DNA from 3 places in the Fervidobacterium changbaicum genome. Region 3 is predicted to be linked to each of the others. Evidence: riboswitches for the same ligand, from Rfam matches in the RefSeq annotation. Region 3 holds a riboswitch; each other region holds the start of a gene.
What was found. A riboswitch is a leader RNA that binds a small molecule or an ion and turns the genes downstream of it on or off. The one in region 3 is predicted to bind cobalamin.
Positions count from the first base shown of each region.

Region 1: another riboswitch for cobalamin. It lies ahead of CBS1_RS09500 (ATP-grasp domain-containing protein); the one in region 3 lies ahead of cobT (nicotinate-nucleotide--dimethylbenzimidazole phosphoribosyltransferase).
Region 2: another riboswitch for cobalamin. It lies ahead of CBS1_RS02025 (ABC transporter substrate-binding protein); the one in region 3 lies ahead of cobT (nicotinate-nucleotide--dimethylbenzimidazole phosphoribosyltransferase).

Region 1 covers NZ_CP026721.1:2,083,497-2,089,796, forward strand. Annotated here, with positions in the region: gene CBS1_RS09495 (thiamine pyrophosphate-dependent enzyme) at 1-1,469, opposite strand, end outside; cobalamin riboswitch at 1,701-1,879, shown strand; gene CBS1_RS09500 (ATP-grasp domain-containing protein) at 1,941-2,996, shown strand; gene CBS1_RS09505 (succinate--CoA ligase subunit alpha) at 2,980-3,828, shown strand; gene CBS1_RS09510 (YitT family protein) at 3,798-4,661, shown strand; gene CBS1_RS09515 (ABC transporter substrate-binding protein) at 4,896-6,300, opposite strand, start outside.
Region 2 covers NZ_CP026721.1:434,106-440,405, forward strand. Annotated here, with positions in the region: gene CBS1_RS02020 (FecCD family ABC transporter permease) at 5-1,006, opposite strand; gene CBS1_RS02025 (ABC transporter substrate-binding protein) at 1,010-1,918, opposite strand; cobalamin riboswitch at 1,979-2,149, opposite strand; gene CBS1_RS02030 (hypothetical protein) at 2,220-2,612, opposite strand; gene feoB (ferrous iron transport protein B) at 2,609-4,510, opposite strand; gene CBS1_RS02040 (FeoA family protein) at 4,507-5,043, opposite strand; gene CBS1_RS02045 (glutamine synthetase family protein) at 5,377-6,300, shown strand, end outside.
Region 3 covers NZ_CP026721.1:1,253,491-1,259,790, forward strand. Annotated here, with positions in the region: gene CBS1_RS05905 (hypothetical protein) at 1-303, shown strand, start outside; gene CBS1_RS05910 (hypothetical protein) at 317-1,012, opposite strand; gene CBS1_RS05915 (extracellular solute-binding protein) at 1,151-2,188, opposite strand; cobalamin riboswitch at 2,384-2,552, shown strand; gene cobT (nicotinate-nucleotide--dimethylbenzimidazole phosphoribosyltransferase) at 2,617-3,645, shown strand; gene CBS1_RS05925 (bifunctional adenosylcobinamide kinase/adenosylcobinamide-phosphate guanylyltransferase) at 3,642-4,139, shown strand; gene cbiR (cobamide remodeling phosphodiesterase CbiR) at 4,166-4,852, shown strand; gene CBS1_RS05935 (adenosylcobinamide-GDP ribazoletransferase) at 4,856-5,608, shown strand; gene CBS1_RS05940 (nucleotide-binding protein) at 5,649-6,300, shown strand, end outside.

The DNA.
Region 1 (6,300 bases), 830 kb from region 3:
ATTTTAATAGCTTTTCCAGGATGGTCTTGATGGCCTGTCATCGCCGTTGTTCCGTTCTCCATCACAACGAGTGTAAAGTTGTGTTTGTTAAAGACAGCGTTGATAATTCCAGGCAATCCGGCGTGGAAGAACGTTGAATCACCAAGGAATGCCACAACTTTCCTATCTTTATTGAACATACTCAAACCGGAAGCAGTACCGGTTGAATGCCCCATGGACAGCAGGATTTGACCAACCTTGTACGGCTCCAAAAATCCCAGCGTATGACAACCTATATCCGCCACAGAAATATCCTTCTCCCTTAAAAGTTTCGATAAAACGTAAAAGACCGGCCTGTGACCGCAGCCTGGACAAAGCTGAGGTGGGCGGTTGACAACACGAACGAACTTTACTGGCTTTTCAACTTTCCTTACCAGCTCAGGTGAGAATTTGGACATAACAGAGTAAACCTTCTCAGGCGTGTATTCACCTATCCAGTCCTCAATATCGGTTTTCCCAACTATCTCGACGTCAATTCTTTCCTCATAGGCGATGGCTTTCACCTTTTCTTCTATAAAATTATCGAGTTCTTCAAGGATTTTCACTACCTTGTGCTTTCTGAGAAATTCCGAAATCGCTTTTCTGGGGAGTGGGTAAACCATTCCCAGCCTTAATATATCAACCTTCTTTGCGCTTTCACCAAGAACATCCAGTAACGAAAGATAAGGAAGCCCAGCGGTTATGATACCAACGTCGCTCCCATTACCTTGCAAGAAAGCGTAATTTTCAGATATCTCCTGCCACCTTAGGAGTTTCTCAAGTGCCCTTCTTTTCATTACAGGTACGTTCTGCGCTATTGGGATGTAAGGTCCGTTGGCGTTTGGATCGAAGAGAGGTTCACCAGTTGGGGATGGTTCGTAAACTCCAAAACTGACCTTCTGTTTAAAGTGTGCGGTGTGGGTTGTCAAGCGAAGAACAACGGGAGAACGCAGCTTTCTTGAGTATTCCACAGCCTTTTTGAACATCTCATAGACTTCCTGCGCATCCTTCGGTTCGAAGATAGGTGTGTATGAGAGCCTTGCGTAGTGCCTGTTGTCCTGTTCGTTTTGTGAACTGTTCGCTCCTGGATCATCGCCGGTTACAATTACCATCCCGCCGGGAATTTCCATCATACTGAGCTGGACAAACGAATCCGCAACAACGTTCATTCCTACACTTTTAAAGAACACGCACGATGTATATCCATTCACCGCCGCTCCAAATGCCAATTCGAGTGCTACTTTCTCGTTTGTTGAAAATTCAAAGTAAAGAGGATTTTTGTCTTTAGGTATAGAATTGATCGCTTCCGCTATTTCTGGCGTGGGAGAGCCAGGATACGAGGTGACCACTTTAACACCACTTTCAAGCATTGCCCGAACAATTGCAGAATTACCAATAACTATCTCGGAAAATGGACCTCGTTGTATCAAAACCTCCCCTAAGCTCTTCATTCGCCCACCTCCTAAAGTAAATTAGGTTTAACTTATTATATCATAAAAGAGTAGACTTTGTACAGATATGAATTTTACACGAAATTTTTCAGAAATCGAAAGTTAGCAAAAAGGTGTATAATGAAGAAAAAAGGTGAAAGGTATATCTAATTAACCATGCAGATAACTTTGGACGATTTTTTCTTTCTTGAAACAGAGTGTGTTTTCAATTATGATATAGTTGAAAAATGAATATCCCCTACCCTTAAAGGTGCGTAAGCTTAAAAGGGAACTCCGGTGAAAATCCGGGACGGTCGGGCCACCGTGAGTGTGGACGAAACCTGCAATATGCCACTGGCTGCAAAGCTGGGAAGGCGCAGGGAGTAGGATGATACACGAGTCGGGAGACCTGCCTTTAAGGGATGGGCACCCCAAAAACCGCAGATTTTTGGGGGAATTTTTCTTTGAATTTTTAAAGGGGAGGTTGATGAGATGAAGGTGCACGAGTATTTGGCAAAACGGGTTCTGAAAGCGGAAGGCGTCAGGATACCAAGCGGTGTTTTGATAACAAGGGAAGATATCTTAGAAAACTTGAGTGGCTTTTCTGAAAGACTTTCCCTGCTTGGATTTCCACAGGTTTTGAAAGCGCAGGTACTCGTCGGTGGGCGCATGAAAGCTGGTGGAGTTAAAATCGTCAAAAACTTAGAAGAGTCTTTCGAAGAAATTGTCAAAATCTCCCAGATGGAAATCAAAGGGGAAAGACCTTATGGGGTTCTCGTGGAAGAATTTATCCCGCACGAAAAAGAAATGTACCTTTCTATTTCAATCGATAGGAACATCAGAGATATCGTTATCGTTTTTGCACCGGAAGGCGGGATAGATGTAGAAGAATATTCGCAAAAGTATCCAGATAGGATTATAAAAAGCAACAATCCAGAGGATTTCCCTGCGGAGTTAAGAAAGCTGATTCTCAAGTTGAAAGATGTATTCGTAAGATACGATTTAACGCTTCTTGAGATTAATCCGTTCGTTGTAAAGGATGGTGAATTTATAGCGCTTGATGCCGTATTCCACGTAGACGATAGTGCTCTGTTCAGACAGCTATGGTTAGATGAAGAGATGCCGGAAAGTTCGTTTGTCAAATTACACGAAGGTGGTGTTGGTGTTATCGGTTGCGGTGCTGGGATTGTAATGGCGACACTTGATGCCCTCGTTGAGCATGGATTTAGACCAGCGAATTTCTGTGACATAGGTGGTGGAGCAACTGCTGAGAGTGTTTACAACGCTTTGAATAAAGTTAAGGAAATCACGAATTGTGCCGTTCTTAACATATTCGGTGGAATTACTGATTGTGTTGAAATAGCCAAGGGAATTATAAATTTTAAGAAGCAAAATCCTGATTTTACTTTACTTATCAGGCTTTCCGGTAACAACGAATTGCTCGCAAGGAAAATGCTTGAAGGATATAACATCCCAACTGTGAGCGATATGAAAGAACTCATCGAGAGTTTAAGAAAAGGTGGGATGGTCCATGTTCTCAGCAAATGACAGAGTTTGTGTGTACGGTGGGACTGGAAGGTACGGTAGTTTTCATTTAAAAAAGATGATTGAATACGGCACAAAGGTTAACTGTGTTGTGAGTAAGAATCGGTTAGTAAGAGAAATTGAAAAGGTAAGAGTTTACCAAAGCCTCTCGCAATTTCCTGACCATATTGACACAGCAATATTTTTCGTTCCTGCCCAGTACGTACTTGAAGCTTTCAACGATGCTGTTGAAAACGGGGTGAAAAAGATCGTTGTAATCACCGAACACGTTCCGATTCATGATTCAATAAGGATGGTTAGTATAGCAAAGAGCAAAGGAGTAATTCTTATAGGTCCAAACTGTCCTGGTGTAATTCATCCTAAAGAAAGGTTCAAAGTCGGAATAATGCCAGAAAAGTACTTTGCACCAGGTTCAGTTGCCATCATTTCCCGCAGTGGAACTTTGATGTATGAAACAGCAAAGCACCTTTCCGAAGGTCCAGGTGTCTCAATCGCACTTGGGTTGGGTGGGGATCCCATAGTTGGTACAAATGTTGCCGAAGCGTTCGAAGTGCTGAAATCGATGGGTTACGATAAGGTACTGCTTATTGGAGAAATTGGTGGGGAAGACGAGATAAGGGGTGTTGAACATGCTTTGAAAATAGGTTTTGAACCTAAAAACATAGTGGCATTCTTTGCAGGAAGGCACGCACCGGAAGGTAAGAGAATGGGACATGCGGGTGCGATTATAGAAGGCGACAGGGGTAAGATTTCTTTTAAAGAGAACTATTTGAAAAATCTCGGTGTTCGGGTGGTGAAGTTCCCGTGGGAAGTACTAAACGCTTGGAAGAATTGATTAAAGAGTATTTACTCTCTTCGCTGGGAGTGTTGCTGACAGCTCTTGGACTTGTTATATTCTTGATTCCTCACAACATAGCCGCCGGAGGGGCGTCTGGGCTTGCCATTGTGCTTAACAAATTGTTGCCGCTTTCCGTCGGTATTTGGATGTACATCGTTAATGCTGTGCTTTTTTTAGTTGCATTCTTAATCATCGGATTTGATTTCAGCTTCAAAACTATCTACTGCACGTTCTTGCTAAACTTTCTGATAGATTTATTCGACAGAATTGTTCCAATATACAAATACCACGGTGAGGAAGTAATTCTTGCGGTCTTCTTCGGAGATATTTTGACAGCCATCGGTATGGCGATAGCGTTTTCACAGAACGCATCAACCGGTGGGACCGATATCATCGCCAAAATCCTAAACAAATTCTTTGGTGCTCCATTTGGTCTGTCGATACTTTTCATCGATTTTGCAATAGGCATCTCTGCAGGATTAGTGTACAACATCGATACTGGACTTTATTCTATCTTGGCGATCATAGTTAATGGAACAACGATAGACTTTGTTTTGAAAGGTCTTGAACTTTCGGTAAATGTGTGGATTATCTCAGATAAACATGAAGAAATCAAAAATTTCGTAACGTCAGAACTTGAACGGGGATGCACAGTTTTCGAAGCTAAAGGGGGATACACGAATAAAGAAAGGATAGCTTTGCTTGTTGTTCTTAAGCGAAGAGAACTCCACGAGCTTGTCAACGCTATAAGAAGAATTGATCCAAGGGCCTTTTTCTTGGTGAACGAAGCAAGACAGGTTTACGGTGAAGGTTTTAAAGAGATAATTTAACTACATCCCTTCCCAAGGTTTGGCATTCCTCTTTCTTGGTTTTATACCCCTCGAGAGTCATTCGAGGGGATTTTTTTGTTTTAATGCGCTATGTCCACGACAGGATTTACCTCTGCTTGCTATTCATTCCATTCATGCTTTAGTTTGTGTCTTAAAACCGAAAAGTCCGAATTTTTTATCTTTATGAATCAAAAAAGGGCACCTTTCGGTGCCCCATTTGTTTTGTAACAAGGCTTATTGTTGTTTATACAACGAATAGAAATCGTTTCCAGGTCTCATCGGGTTATAGCTCCAACCTTTTACCCAAGTACGGAATACGTATGTTGCCGTTGGTTGATATAGTGGAACACTGATGCAGTTATCAATTACGAACTTTTGGATTTGTGTGTACAACTTTCCACGCGACTGTGGATCCGTCTGCGTTGCTGCCTCTTTTATGAGTTCATCAAGGCTTTTTCCACCGAGTTCTTTTCTTGGTGTGCTAACAAATTTCTTAAACGCATCACCTTGCCTGTCCGCATAGTCTCCTGAGCTGTGATAGTGCGTGAAAATGAAGTTGTCCGGATCTGGATAATCTGCCTGCCACGCGTTTATCGAAACTGGAATTTCTCCGTTTTGCGTTGCATCAAGGAAGTTGGGCCATTGTAGTGGTTGAACTTCTATCTTAACTTTACCAGGTGCTGCCATTTCCATATACATCTTAATCATTTCCGCTACTCTCTGCCTTGCTGTATTTCCTTCGTTGAAGGCTATGCTGAACTTTATACCTTTCTGCCAAGCTTGACCATTCCAAGCCTTTTGAAGGTATGTTTTTACGTCGTTAAGATTGAATTTGTAAAGCGGCAGCGAAGGATCGTAACCAAGTAAACCTTGTGGGAGTGCCGTTGGCACTCGTTTACCTGAACCTTTCAAGACTTCTTGAATAAGTGCGTCGTAGTTAATAGCTGCTGCAACAGCTTTTCTTGCGTATATGTCGCTAAAGAAGTCAGGTGGTATACCGTTTCCGTCGAACTTTCCACTTCCGATGAACTTGCTATTTGGATTAACAGACCAGTTAAACAAAAGAACTGTCACTGCGAGTGTCGGAAGGTTTCTGAATATTTGGATATCCTTGTTTGATTTCAGCTGGTCTACAAATTCTATAGAAACGTCTATAGTATCGGCATCTCCTTTTTCAAGCATCGCTTTTCTTGTAGACCACTCTGGAATCGCCCAAATTATTACTTTCTTAATCTTTGCAGGCCCTTTCCAGTAGCTTTCGTTTGCAGCAAGTGATATTTTTTGTTGCTTTCTATCCCATTCTGCAAGTTTGTACGGTCCTGTTCCGTTTGCATAGGTATGGAGGGGCGATTCCTCTTTTGCGACGTTTTTGTATTTCCACCATGTGTCCGCTTTACCATTCCATAGTCCGAGTTTGATACACGTTTCTTTGTCAAGTATTGCTGCCCAGTGAGCGCTTTGTGCTATTATGTTGAGAAATGCACTGTACGGTCTTTTGAGTTTAATGACTACGTTATCCCCTTGAACTGCTATCGCTGGATCAACAACTTGCTTGTAGAAATCAATAACCTTTTGCTTGTATTCTGCTTTTGGTTCGCCACTTTTGTCGAATATTTCGTCTACTGACTTACCAACGAAC
Region 2 (6,300 bases), 820 kb from region 3:
GTCTCTATTTTAAACTGCCGTTCTTAAACTTGAGCAAGAAGAACATGAACGGAGCACCTATTAGTGCTGTGATGATACCTACAGGTATTTCAACAGGATTCAGTAACGTCCTTGCCAGCGTGTCACAGACGGACATAAGCATACCACCTATGAGTATGGTGGCCAATAAGTTCTTACTGTGTTTCGGTCCTGCTACAATACGTGCCATATGTGGGACTATAAGCCCAACAAAACCGATGATTCCTGTTTTGGAAACAAAGGCTGCAGTAACAAATGAGCCAAGTAGATAGAAGAGCCATTTTAATGCTTCTACGTTGATTCCCAAACTTTTTGCTTCTTTCTCACCAAGGGTCATCACATCTAAACGTTTGCTCAATGCAAATGAAAGCAGTACAAGTACTCCAAGAGAAATCGAAGGTACTATCAAATCATGAAACGTTATTCCAGAAAATGTTCCATAAAGCCATACATGTCCGCTCACAAGTGTCTTGTTTGCTATGTTTAAAAGCAACATACTTCCAGCAGAAAACAATGTGCTAACAAGCACACCGCTCAAGACAAGGTGAACTGTTGGAACGACGCTTCCTTTTTTTGCTAAAACAATGGAAAGTGTAGATGCAACCAGGGCGAAGATAAAGCTCATCGTTGGAATGCTGACATGTGCTATTGAGTTCACAATGAAATATATAGCCAGAAGAGCTCCAAAGCTTGCGCCTGCTGAAGTGCCAATAAGATAAGGATCAACAAGAGGGTTTTTCATGATAGCTTGGAATATGTTACCGACCAAGGAAAGAGCTATGCCTGTCAAGGTAGCCATGAGAACTCTCGGCAATCTTAGGTTGAAAATTAAGTACCTTTCGGAAGTTTCTTCGCCGATTAGTTTGAATAACCTTATCGGACTTACGTAAACTGTTCCAAAGGATAAGTTAACTAGGAAGACGATGACAAAAACGACAGGGAGCAGATACCTCCCTGTCGATTTTAACCAGCGAATCAGCTTTTGCAAGAATTACTTACCTCCGTAGAAGAAGTTGTAGAATACTTCAAGATAATCGAAAAGATGCGGAGCAGCTTGGCTTACTTCACTGCCATCAACAATAAAGACTTTCCCAGTTTTTACAGCTTTCAAGCTTTTCATTATTGAATGGTTTTTTACAGCCTGTTCAACTTGCTTTGGATCTCCGTATGCGCCAATAATTATGATATCCGGATCTTCTTTTACGAGCCATTCCCAGCTTACCGATAACCATCCATTGTTTCCGCTGTAAGGTGCCGCGATATTTCGTCCACCGGCGATAACGATTAGTTCGTTCATATAGGAACCGGTTCCTGCGGTCCACAATTCTTTTACCTTGTCATCTGGAACAGTTATTGTAAAAAATACCGTGGGTCTTTTTTCCAATGGGATTTTCGAAGTTTTTTGTCCCATCTCGGTCATCTTTTGCCGGAGCTGATTTACAAGCTTATCGGCTTTCTCTTTAACGTTGAAGATCGCTCCCAACTGTCCAACAGCCTTTATTATATCGGTCAGTGTGTTTGCATTGAGAACGTAAGCTGTCAACTTTGCTTTTTCTAACTTTTCTACTTCAGGAAACTGAAAACCACCGAACATTATAACGAGGTCAGGCCTTAACGAGTAGATCTTTTCAATGTTGAGAGGGACCATATTACCGATGTTTTCTGCCTTCTGATAACTATCCCAAGCGGTGACACCTATAATGCGATTTTCTAATCCGAGTGCTTGTAAGTATCTTGTTGCGCTTGGTGCAGCGGAGACAACCCTCCTTGGTGGCATCGGAATGTTTACGATCCTTCCAGCGTCATCAACAACAGCGATCGCAAGTGACAGGACCGACGCAAGAAGCACGACAGCCAGTACAACTTTCCTGAAAGAACCTGAATCCAAAAGCTTCACCATACTAAGACACCCTCCCTCTTTGCAAAAATTTATCGCCATCCCCAGGCTACGTGGTGGATGGCAACCTTCCTCTGCATGCCAGGTCTCCCGACTCACGGATCATCCTACTCCCTGCACCTTCCCAGCTCCAACTGAGCCAGTGGCTTTCTGCAGGTTTCGTCCCCGCTCACGGTGGCGGCCCCGTGCCGGATTTTCACCGGACTTCCCTTAAACATGCAAAGGGAGGTTTATTTGACTTTTTCCTATATTATACACGAACAATCCAAAATCAACAACCACAATTTTTACTGACTTTACCCCTTTAATAATTTCTAACGGCTTTATTTCCGGGCTTCAAACCCACTTTTCTTAAGTAGAATACGTTAAACAAAGAGTATGCTCCTGTTATCAGAAGGATTATATCGGAGAGTGATAATTCATTCGGTCTTTCTCCAAACAAGAGATTCACAAATGAAATCAAATATCCCAAGAGAACATAACCGGCAGCTATGGTGAAAAGCACACTACCAACATAAAGGTGAGCTATTCTAAAAGAGTAAGACGTACTCCCAAATTCTCGAAAGGCAGTCAAAAAAATCAAGGTGAATGAGAAAATCACGAGCGAAAAGATGAAATCACCTCTTATTATGTACATTAAGAATGTCAGGAGTGAGAGGAAAAGCTCTAATCCTAAAATCTTATTCAGGCTTCTCATAAAATCACCCTTCCAATGCTGTAAACTATCAGAGATAGGATGTACGAAATGGATAAGCTATAAATCACGGCCAATAACGTGTATTTCCAGCTGTTTGTCTCGCTTTTGATTGCAGCGAGCGTTGCAAAACACGGCATATAACCGAGAACGAACACCATCAACGTTGCACCTATTACAGCATCAATTGATATATTTGCTACATTTTGGTAAAACTGCGAAAGTGACGATACGATAACCTCCTTAGCAACACCTCCAAAGATAAGGGATGCAACAATTTGCCAGGAGAACCCCAAAGGAGCGAATAAAGGTTGGAGGAACTTTCCAACTGTAGCAACAAAACTTCTCTCTATATCTCCATTGGCTGGAAAATAACTAAGCGCCCAAATAACAACACTAGCGACAAAGATGATCGTTCCTGCTTTCTCTAAAAAGTGCTTTCCTCTATTCCAGACGTACGTTAAAACGTTTGAAAGTTTTGGAAACCTGTACCTTGGTAGTTCCATAACAAGTGGAACCGCTTGGCCTTTGAGTATGAATTTGTTCACTAACCTTGAAGAGACTGCTGTAAGTAATAAGCTCAGAACGTATATGGCAAAGAATGCCTCAGCTTTATGGTTAGGGAATGCGATGCTAACAATCAGCAAGTAAACAGGGATTCTTGCACTACAGCTTATAAATGGAGAAACCAGTATTGTGGTTATTCTTTCTCTCTCGTCCGCTAGTCCGCGAGCTGCCATAACTGTGCTGACATTACATCCAAATCCTAACAGAAGTGTCATAAATGATCTCCCCGTAAGTCTGAGTGAGTACATGAGCCTATCAACGAGAAAGGCTATACGTGGGAGATAACCGCTTTCTTCCATAATACCAAGTGCGAAAAACAGTGCGAATATGCTCGGAACAAATGCTAAGACACTTCCAACTCCATTTATAATTCCTTGAGATACTAGCGATGTCAGTAATGTATCACTACCCACGGCATTTGCCAGTTTCTCGAAAAGGTATTCAAGAAGACCTACGAGAGGTTCGGAGACTTTAAATGTGAAGTTAAATGCAAGATACATAAGTGATATGAATATTGGGATACCTATAAACTTATGTGTTAAAACGTGATCAAGCGCTTCCGTGACACCAAGTACTTCTTCATTTCTCTTTATAGCCAGTTGAACAACATTTGAAATGTATTGGTATTTAACCAAAGGAATCTCGGTTTTCATATCGGGCGATATGCTATTCAAAATCTCATTTGCGCATTCCTTTTTGACAAAGTCATGGGCAAATTTATCACCTTCGATTATTTTTACCGCCATAAAGCGTTTGTTGAATTGTTCAGTCACACACTGCTCAAGTGACCTTATTTTTTCTTCGATCTCCTTTCCATAATCAAGCATTAGAGGTCTTGTTTGCTTTTTAAACACACTTATTATTTTTTCTTTGAGTTCCTCGATACCTTCGCCCGTATGAGCGGACGTGAGCACCACAGGAACTCGCAAATACGTTTCCAATGTGTTTTTATCTATCTTTATTCCATTCTTCTTCGCTTCATCGATGGCATTAAATACGGCAATGACGTTTAAACCCAATTCAACAGCTTCCAGTAACAGATATATCCCTTGCTCTGGACTCATGCTGTCTATAATAACCACTGTCACGTTTGGAGGAGAAAAAATCAAGTAATCTCGTGTAACTTTCTCGTCAACAGACGTTGCCGTCAAACTATATACCCCGGGTAGGTCAACAAAATGGAGTGTGTAGTCACCAAAAACAGTGGCACCTTCTATTCGGCTCACAGTGACACCCGGCCAGTTGGCTACATACTGACGTGCACCAACCAGCTTGTTAAATAAACTGGTCTTTCCAACGTTTGGATTCCCAAGCAATCCCACGGTGATAATCATTTGTGATCACCCTTTGTATTATCCTCCAAGTTCTTTAAATTTCCAGAATACTCGGATGTATTTCCATTTCGAGTATCGACTTGGCCTTGTTGATTTTGATGAACAGCTTTGACTAATATTTTCGATAGCTTTCCGAAACCTATATCGAATGTGCCAAGGGTGGTGACAACCTTCCTGTTTGGCAAAAGCGTTACTGTTGTTCCTTTTGTTATGCCAATTCTTGAAAGCCACCTGTGGATTCCAAATCCACCTACAATTTCATTAACGACGTATTGGCCGGGAACAGCATGTGAAAGAGGAAATACCGAATCGGTGAGTAAGTCGACCTCGACAAGTTCTGCTTCTGACTGTCTTAAACTGATAATTTTATTGAAGACCTTGTACATCCTTGGATCACCCATTGGTGCGCTCTTAATTACAGTTACTTTCACGCCAGGTAGAATTCCTATCGCTCTAAGTTTAGGAGATATATCGGAATCTCTAACGTGTTTTACAACAGTACTTGCACCAACGGGGACTTCAGACAATTTCACAAAGCTCACCTCTCTGTAAATTCGACAGATTCGCATTTTTTTCTTCTCAAATTTAGATCAACCTATACTTTTTGCTTGTTGAGAATTGTTTTCAATAAGATTATACTTGATGAATTCTTTGATGTCAACAAAACCGAAGATTTTTAGATTTTCTATATAGATAAATGCCAAATAAACGCTGTTATGAACACTTTTCATTGACGATAAGCCAAAAAAGTGTTAAAATACATGTATGATTATTCTTGCACATTCTTTCGCCAAAATAAGTCATTTGAAAAAACTTCGAAATCAAAAACATGAAGTGGGGGGCTTTACATGCGTACTATTAGGGAGATGTCTCGTGAGGAACTTTTTAGGTTTGTTGAGGAGAACCAAGTTAGGTTCGTAAGGTTGCAGTTCACTGATATTAACGGGATGATGAAGAATGTAGAAATCCCTGCAGATGAGCTCGAAGGAGCTTTGAACGGTGGAATTATGTTCGATGGTTCATCCGTTGAGGGTTTTGCAAGGTTGCATGAATCGGATATGTACCTTAAGCCGGATTTGAGAACTGTTGCGATGCTTCCCTGGACTTTTGATGGACACAGAAGCGCACGAATAATTTGCGATGTTTATAGTGATCCAGAACATCCCTTCGAAGGTGACCCACGGTACAGGTTGAAATTGGTTGAGGAAAAGGCACGAAAAATGGGATTTGTACCTTACGCAGGTCCGGAGGTTGAATTTTTCATACTTCCAAGGCAAAACAATCGGCCAGTTTTTGAATTTTTAGATAGTGGGAGTTATTTTGATTTACTTCCTGTGGATATAGCTGAGCATATAAGAACGGAAGTTTCAGTTCACCTTGAAGAAATGGGATTAGATGTTGAAACCACACATCACGAAGTTGCACCGTCGCAACATGAGGTTGATTTCCGGTATGCTGAGCCAGTAATTGCTGCAGACAATGTTCAGACGGTAAAGCTTGTGATTAAAACGCTTGCTATAAAGAATAATCTTCACGCAACGTTTATGCCAAAACCTTTCTTTGGCGTTAATGGAAGTGGAATGCATGTTCATATGAGTCTATTTACACTCGACGGTAGAAACGCCTTTTACGACGAAACCGCTCCGGATGGAATTTCTCAGATAATGAAATACTTTATCGGTGGACTTATCGCACACGCACGTGAAATAACCGCAGTAACAAATCCAACCGTCAACAGCTACAAAAGGCTCGTTCCTGGTTACGAGGCACCGGTTAACATAGCATGGAGC
Region 3 (6,300 bases):
GCCTTTTATGAGCCTGTAACCGATACAAATTCGTGGATACATTTAACAAAGAGGATAACTTTGCCGCAGACTGGAAGGTACTATTTGGTGGCGTTTTTTCCACCAGATGGGAAAGCTGGAAATCTATTTGTTGCTGTTGGTACAAAAGAACGATTCACGATGGAGGATATAATTAACGTTTTCAAAATCCTGCCAGAAATAAGAGCTTTCTACGGACTTTCAGGTTTGCCAACATGGATGAATGTTGTTTTGGGAATTTCAATATTCGGATTAGTGATTTTGTTGACCTCTATATTCAGGTGAATGGAGAGTTGATTCATTCTAAGAAAAGAGGGCCGTAAAGGTCTTTTACCAGGTCTTTTAATAGCAATTGTATGTCCTCGCCTTTTTTCTTAAACACCTTCTTTAAGTCAGGATTTATTTCGTTGTTTGGATTTTCCCAAGGTCTGAAACCGCTGTATTTCCTGTATTCACCAGAAATCCAAAGGTACCTGTGCAGATCAAAAACAGAAGTTTTGAAATCAAGCGAGTTCAAAAGCATGTAGAAATCATGGTAGAAATCGCTGTACGTGGCGTATTTCTTGTTGCCCTTAATTTCTTCATGCACATGGTATCCAACCATGCGGGCTATAACGGAATTGTAAATTGGGAACTTTTCGCTTAAGAAAGTATGTGCCAAAACTGAAGTGAAGCTGATGTAGTGCTTTTCCTTCCCTTCGTCACCGTTGTTTTTCAAGACAACAACGGACAATTTGTCTACAAATTCAGGTTCAATAACAATGCCATCTTGTGCGATAAGTTCTGAAATATGATGCGCGACATCGTATACTCGAAAGATATTTGTGTTGTAAAGTGAGTTCACAACCGCAACCTTAACAAGTACAGATTGGACGGTAAAGTCTGGGAAAGTGTTTCTCACCTTCTTTAGTGCTTTTTCAATATTCTGAAGTTCACTGGCTAACTCGTACACCTTAACAGCTGATTCGACCTGTTCTTTAAAAATTTTAATCATCCAACCACCTCTGGAGTGTTTCTGGAGTGTTTTCAGATTCTACTACAATTCTACAATAAGCAGTCTCATTTTGTGCTACCGGACTGAGTATAAAAAACGGGGCTTTTCACAAGCCCCGTTTTAATGTTAGCATTTTGTTCACTTTATTATCTCTTCCCAAGCTTTGTTGTAGAGATCAATGTATTCTCCTATGTAATCTATTATTTCGCAATTTTCTAGTTGATTCAGTGTGTAGAGTGGTTCTACTTGTTGATATTTTGCAGCATCTGTTATAGGAGATGGGATCATTAAATAATCGGAGATTTTTGCAGCAATTTCCGGTCTTAAGATGAAGTCGATAAACTTGTACGCAAGTTCTTTATTCTTGGCATCTTTTAATATAACCATATTATCGATCCAGAGTGTTCCGCCTTCTTTAGGAACGAAGAATTCGAAATTCTCCCGTTCCTCTTCGGGGATGAGCTGGAAGACGTTTTCTGGATAGCCGTGCACGACCCAGAATTCGCCATTTACAACACCTTGCGCATACGTAGTTGCATCGAACTTTACGATGTTTTCTTTCCATTTAAGTATCACTTGTTTAGCTTTTTCTATCTCTTCTGGATTTGTCGTGTTTACAGAATAGCCGAGGTATTTCAACGCTGCTCCGAAGACCTCACGCATATCATCAAGAAGCGTCATCTTGCCTTTTAAATCCGAACGTTCGTATATGCTCCAGGATTTTTCGTAGTCTTTGAGATATTTCTTATTAACTATTAAGCCAGTAGTTCCCATCATGTAAGGCACGGAATACTCGTGGTTTGGATCGTACGTTGTTTTCGCTAATACAAGCGGGTCAATGTTCTTGAAGTTTGGGACTTTGTTCAAGTCGAGCTTTTCTAACAGCCCTTCGTTTATCATCATCTTCACGTGATCACCAGAAGGAAAGACGATATCGTACCCAGTTCCGCCCGCTTTGATTTTTGCGAACATCTCTTCGTTCGAAGCGTAGGTGTCGTAGATGATCTTGCAGTTGTACTCCTTTTCAAATTGTTCAATTACTTCTTCTGGAATGTAATCCGCCCAATTGTAAATGCGAAGTGTGGACTGTTTATTACACGAGCCCAAGAGAGTAATCAAAAGCAAAAATAACACTCCTACGAGTACTAAATCAAATACACGTTTTAGAGCCTTCATCTCCACCTCAACCTCCTTTTTTCTGTAATAATGCTTCACTTTTCAATTATAACACGAAGTACTTTCAAGTATAACTTATCATTCATCCTTCCCGATGATAAAAGAGAGATTTTTCTTGTTTTTTGGACAACATATGATGAAAAAAGAACTTTGTCTTTCCACATATATGTGATAGAATAATAAAAATGAAAAATGAATAGATTCAGCCTGCATGATGCCGGGAACTTCGGTGAAAGTCCGAGGCTGCCCAGCAACCGTGAGTGGGGACGAAATTCGCATCTATGCCACTGGCCGTTTGGCTGGGAAGGCGCGAAGAGTAGGACGATCCACAAGCCGGGAGACCGATCTTGCAGGTATGCAATTCCCAATGACTCGGGTCATTTGGGAAGCTTTTTGTTTATTCTTAAGAAAAAAGGGGGACTTGCGTTATGGATGTTAGTATCAGAGAACAGATTATTTCACGTTTAAACAACCTCACAAAACCTGTTGGAAGTCTTGGTTATTTGGAAGAAATCGCTTTGAAGATGGGGATTATCCAAAACAAAGTCATTCCGGACCTGCCTAAAGATAAGCGTGTTTACGTCTTTGCTTCGGATCATGGGGTAGTTCAAAACGGCGTTTCCGCATATCCAAAAGAGGTTACCTATCAGATGGTTCTCAATTTCCTAAACGGTGGTGCGGCGATAAACGTCTTTGGAAGACACGTAGGAGCGGATGTTTACGTAGTCGATGCGGGTGTGGATGGAGATTTTGACATCGCTCACCCGAAATTCATAAACGCAAAAGTTGGATACGGCACAGCGGATTTCACAAAAGGACCAGCAATGACGATAGAACAAGCAAATACTAGCTTGGAACTCGGGCGAAAGATAGCACGAAACGCAATTAAGGAAGGTGCTGATCTGCTTGTGGTAGGTGATATGGGGATAGGGAATACTACCACCGCCACCGCAATCGCTGCTGCTTTCGGTTTTTCGATTGATGAAATTCTCGATATTGGCACTCCTCTTGACAGTGAAGGTTTAGAAAGAAAAAAACAAGCGGTAGTAAGAGCTTTGGAAGTTAATAATCCAAAAAAAGAAGATCCAATCGATATCCTTCACAAAGTCGGAGGATTTTGCATGGGTGAGATGGCTGGTTTCATTCTCGAAGCTACAGAGCACAAGATCCCTGTGATTGTGGACGGTTTTCCCACAACGGCAGGCTTGCTAATTGCATGGAAGATGAACCCAAAAGTGACTGGTTTTGTCTTCGCTGGCCACAAATCGATGGTAAAGGGGCACAAAATATTGCTCGATGAAATGGGACTCAGGCCTATACTCGACCTTGATATGAGGCTTGGCGAGGGAACTGGGGCCGCACTCTCCATCTTTCTAATCGAGGCTGCTATCAAGATGATAAGAGAGATGGCAACATTTGAGAGTGCAGGTGTTTCTAAAGGTAGTGATAACATTTGATACTCGTTACAGGTGGAATTAAGTCAGGCAAAAGTACAGTTGCATTGAATAAAGCTTTAAAATACCAAACCCGTGCGTTTTTGGCAACGGGTGTACCGTTCGATGAGGAGATGAAAGAGCGTATAAGAAGACACCAAGAGGAAAGAAGAAACCTTTTTGATACGTACGAAGAGCCCGTGGAAGTAAGTCGAGTCTTGCGAACAATAGACGGAAGGTACGACGTTGTTGTCTTTGAGTGCCTCACAACTTACCTCGGTAACCTTTACTATTACGAAGTGAACGTACAAGAGCACCTTGGGAAATTCATTGAAACTCTCGCTTCCATGAGAACGGAAGTTATTATTGTTACGAACGAAGTTGGCTGGGGAATAATACCGGAAAACAAATTAGCCAGGGAATTTGCGGAAACACTCGGCAAAACGAATGCAAAGTTAGCTAAACTTGCAAGCGAAGTTTACCTTGTTGTGGCCGGGATAGAAATCAGAATTAAGTAAAAAATCTGCCTACAGGAGATGGGCTCGTGCATACAAATTTGGAAAAACAACTTATCGGTACAACATCGTGGATAATACCGGGTACCTACTACGAAAATGTCGAATACATAACTCGCAACTTCAGAACAATTCAGTTTGTCGAATTACTCGTCTACACTTGGGACGAAGATACGTTCAATTTGCTTGAAAAAGAGAAAGACTATCTCTTTGAGATCGCAAGGCAAACGGGTATAAAATACACCGCACATCTGCCAACTGATTCACTTTCGAATGTTTTCGAAGCTTTCAAATACCTCGAAAACAACTTTGAAATCGAAAACTACGTCGTGCATCCTTTTGAAGAATTTGACACTGGGGATTTTGAAAGCAAAGAACTCCAATTATTGTTAAATCATCCAAAGATAAGCGTTGAGAATCTCAAAGAGCACTACTTTAAACATTCCAGAACGGTTTTTGACACCGGACATTGCTTTTTGGGAATACCAGTTGACCAAGAATTTTTGAACAACGTTGTCGAGATCCACATGATGGGAGTCAATGGTGATAAAGACCACGAAGTGCTTGATTTTGCAACACTTGAAAAAGTACACGAATTGCTTTCTGACACGTTATTCAAAACCAGATATTTGTGTTTTGAGATATTCGATGCTGAAAAACTCGAAGAATCCTTGAAGATTTGGAACGAATTCAAAGACAACAGATGGGGAGTTTAAATCATGGAAGAGAAGCCAAAATTGTATGATTTCGTCTCAGACCTTGCCTTGTCTTTGTCCTTTATTTCCAGAATACCGGTGAAAATTAAAAACTTAGACAGCTGGGAAGCGAGAATAAAGCGTGTTCCCATATACTTCCCCGCCGTCGGGTACATTCCCGGGCTTATTTACGGGCTTGGCAATTTTCTTTCAAAACAGTTCAGCGATTTCAAACTGCCGATTTTGTTCCTTTCAACTGCGTTGGGATTTTACTTTTTTGATCTATTCCACTTCGATGGATTACTCGATATGCTTGATGGTTTTTTGAACCAATCGAACAAAGAAAGACGCCTTGAGATAATGTCCAAAGGTAACGTTGGCCCATTCGCTGTTTTTTACGGCACGCTTTATGTCATACTTTTTTACGAACTTTTACCCACTCTGAATTGGTATCACTTCATCTTCGCTTCGGTTTTCGGAAGGTACGCTATGGATGTGCTCCTTGTCTTTTCAAAACCAGCGAAATCAACAGGACTCGGTGCAGTGCTATTTCCCTATGAAAAGTTTTATACTCTTTATGCCTCTATGTTCCTCACTCCGCTGATATTCACCAACTATATTGCATTCTTAGTTAGCTTTTCTTTATCTTGGCTTGTGGGATTTGCAGTCTCTAAGATCTCTGAGAAGAAGATAGGTGGAATCACCGGAGATGTGCTCGGTGGTACGTGCTTGATTGCTCAGATGGTTGTTCTATTGGCAGGGTATGTTTTTAAATGAGTGCATTTGAATTTCGATAGGGGGCTTGACTGTGCATCTGATGGTCCTTGGTACGATGTCGAATGTTGGAAAATCAACGTTAGCGATGGTACTCTGCAGATACTTTACAAAGAAAGGTCTTGATGTTGTTCCGTTTAAATCTCAGAATATTTCAAGAAAGTTTATACCGGTAAACAACGGCAGGATAGCCACCGCTCAGTACCTGCAGGCTCTTTCATGTGAGAAAGAGCCATCGGTGGAGTACAATCCAATCTTACTAATTCCCGAAAATAATGGTGTAGAAGTTTACTTCACGGGAGAATTCATCGGTCACCTGGGTTCTGAAAAATACATGTACGAATCAAAAGAGAGATTACTTGCCAAAGTGTTAGAAATTCTTAAAAATCTATCCGAAAACCACGACTTAGTGATCATCGAAGGAGCTGGAGCCGCAATCGAGCCAAATTTGAAGGATACTGAGATCGTGAATATGCGTATTGCAACAAGTGTTGCTGCAAACGTCATACTCATTGCCGACATCTCAAAAGGTGGAGCCTTCGCACAGGTTGTGGGGACTTTAGAATTAATGAGCCCAGATGAAAGAAAACTTGTCAAAGGATTTTTATTCAACAAATTTTTCGGTGACAAGTCGCTACTAAAAGACGCGCCAAACGAGCTTGCTAAGAAATATTCGATCGAATATTTCGGCACAA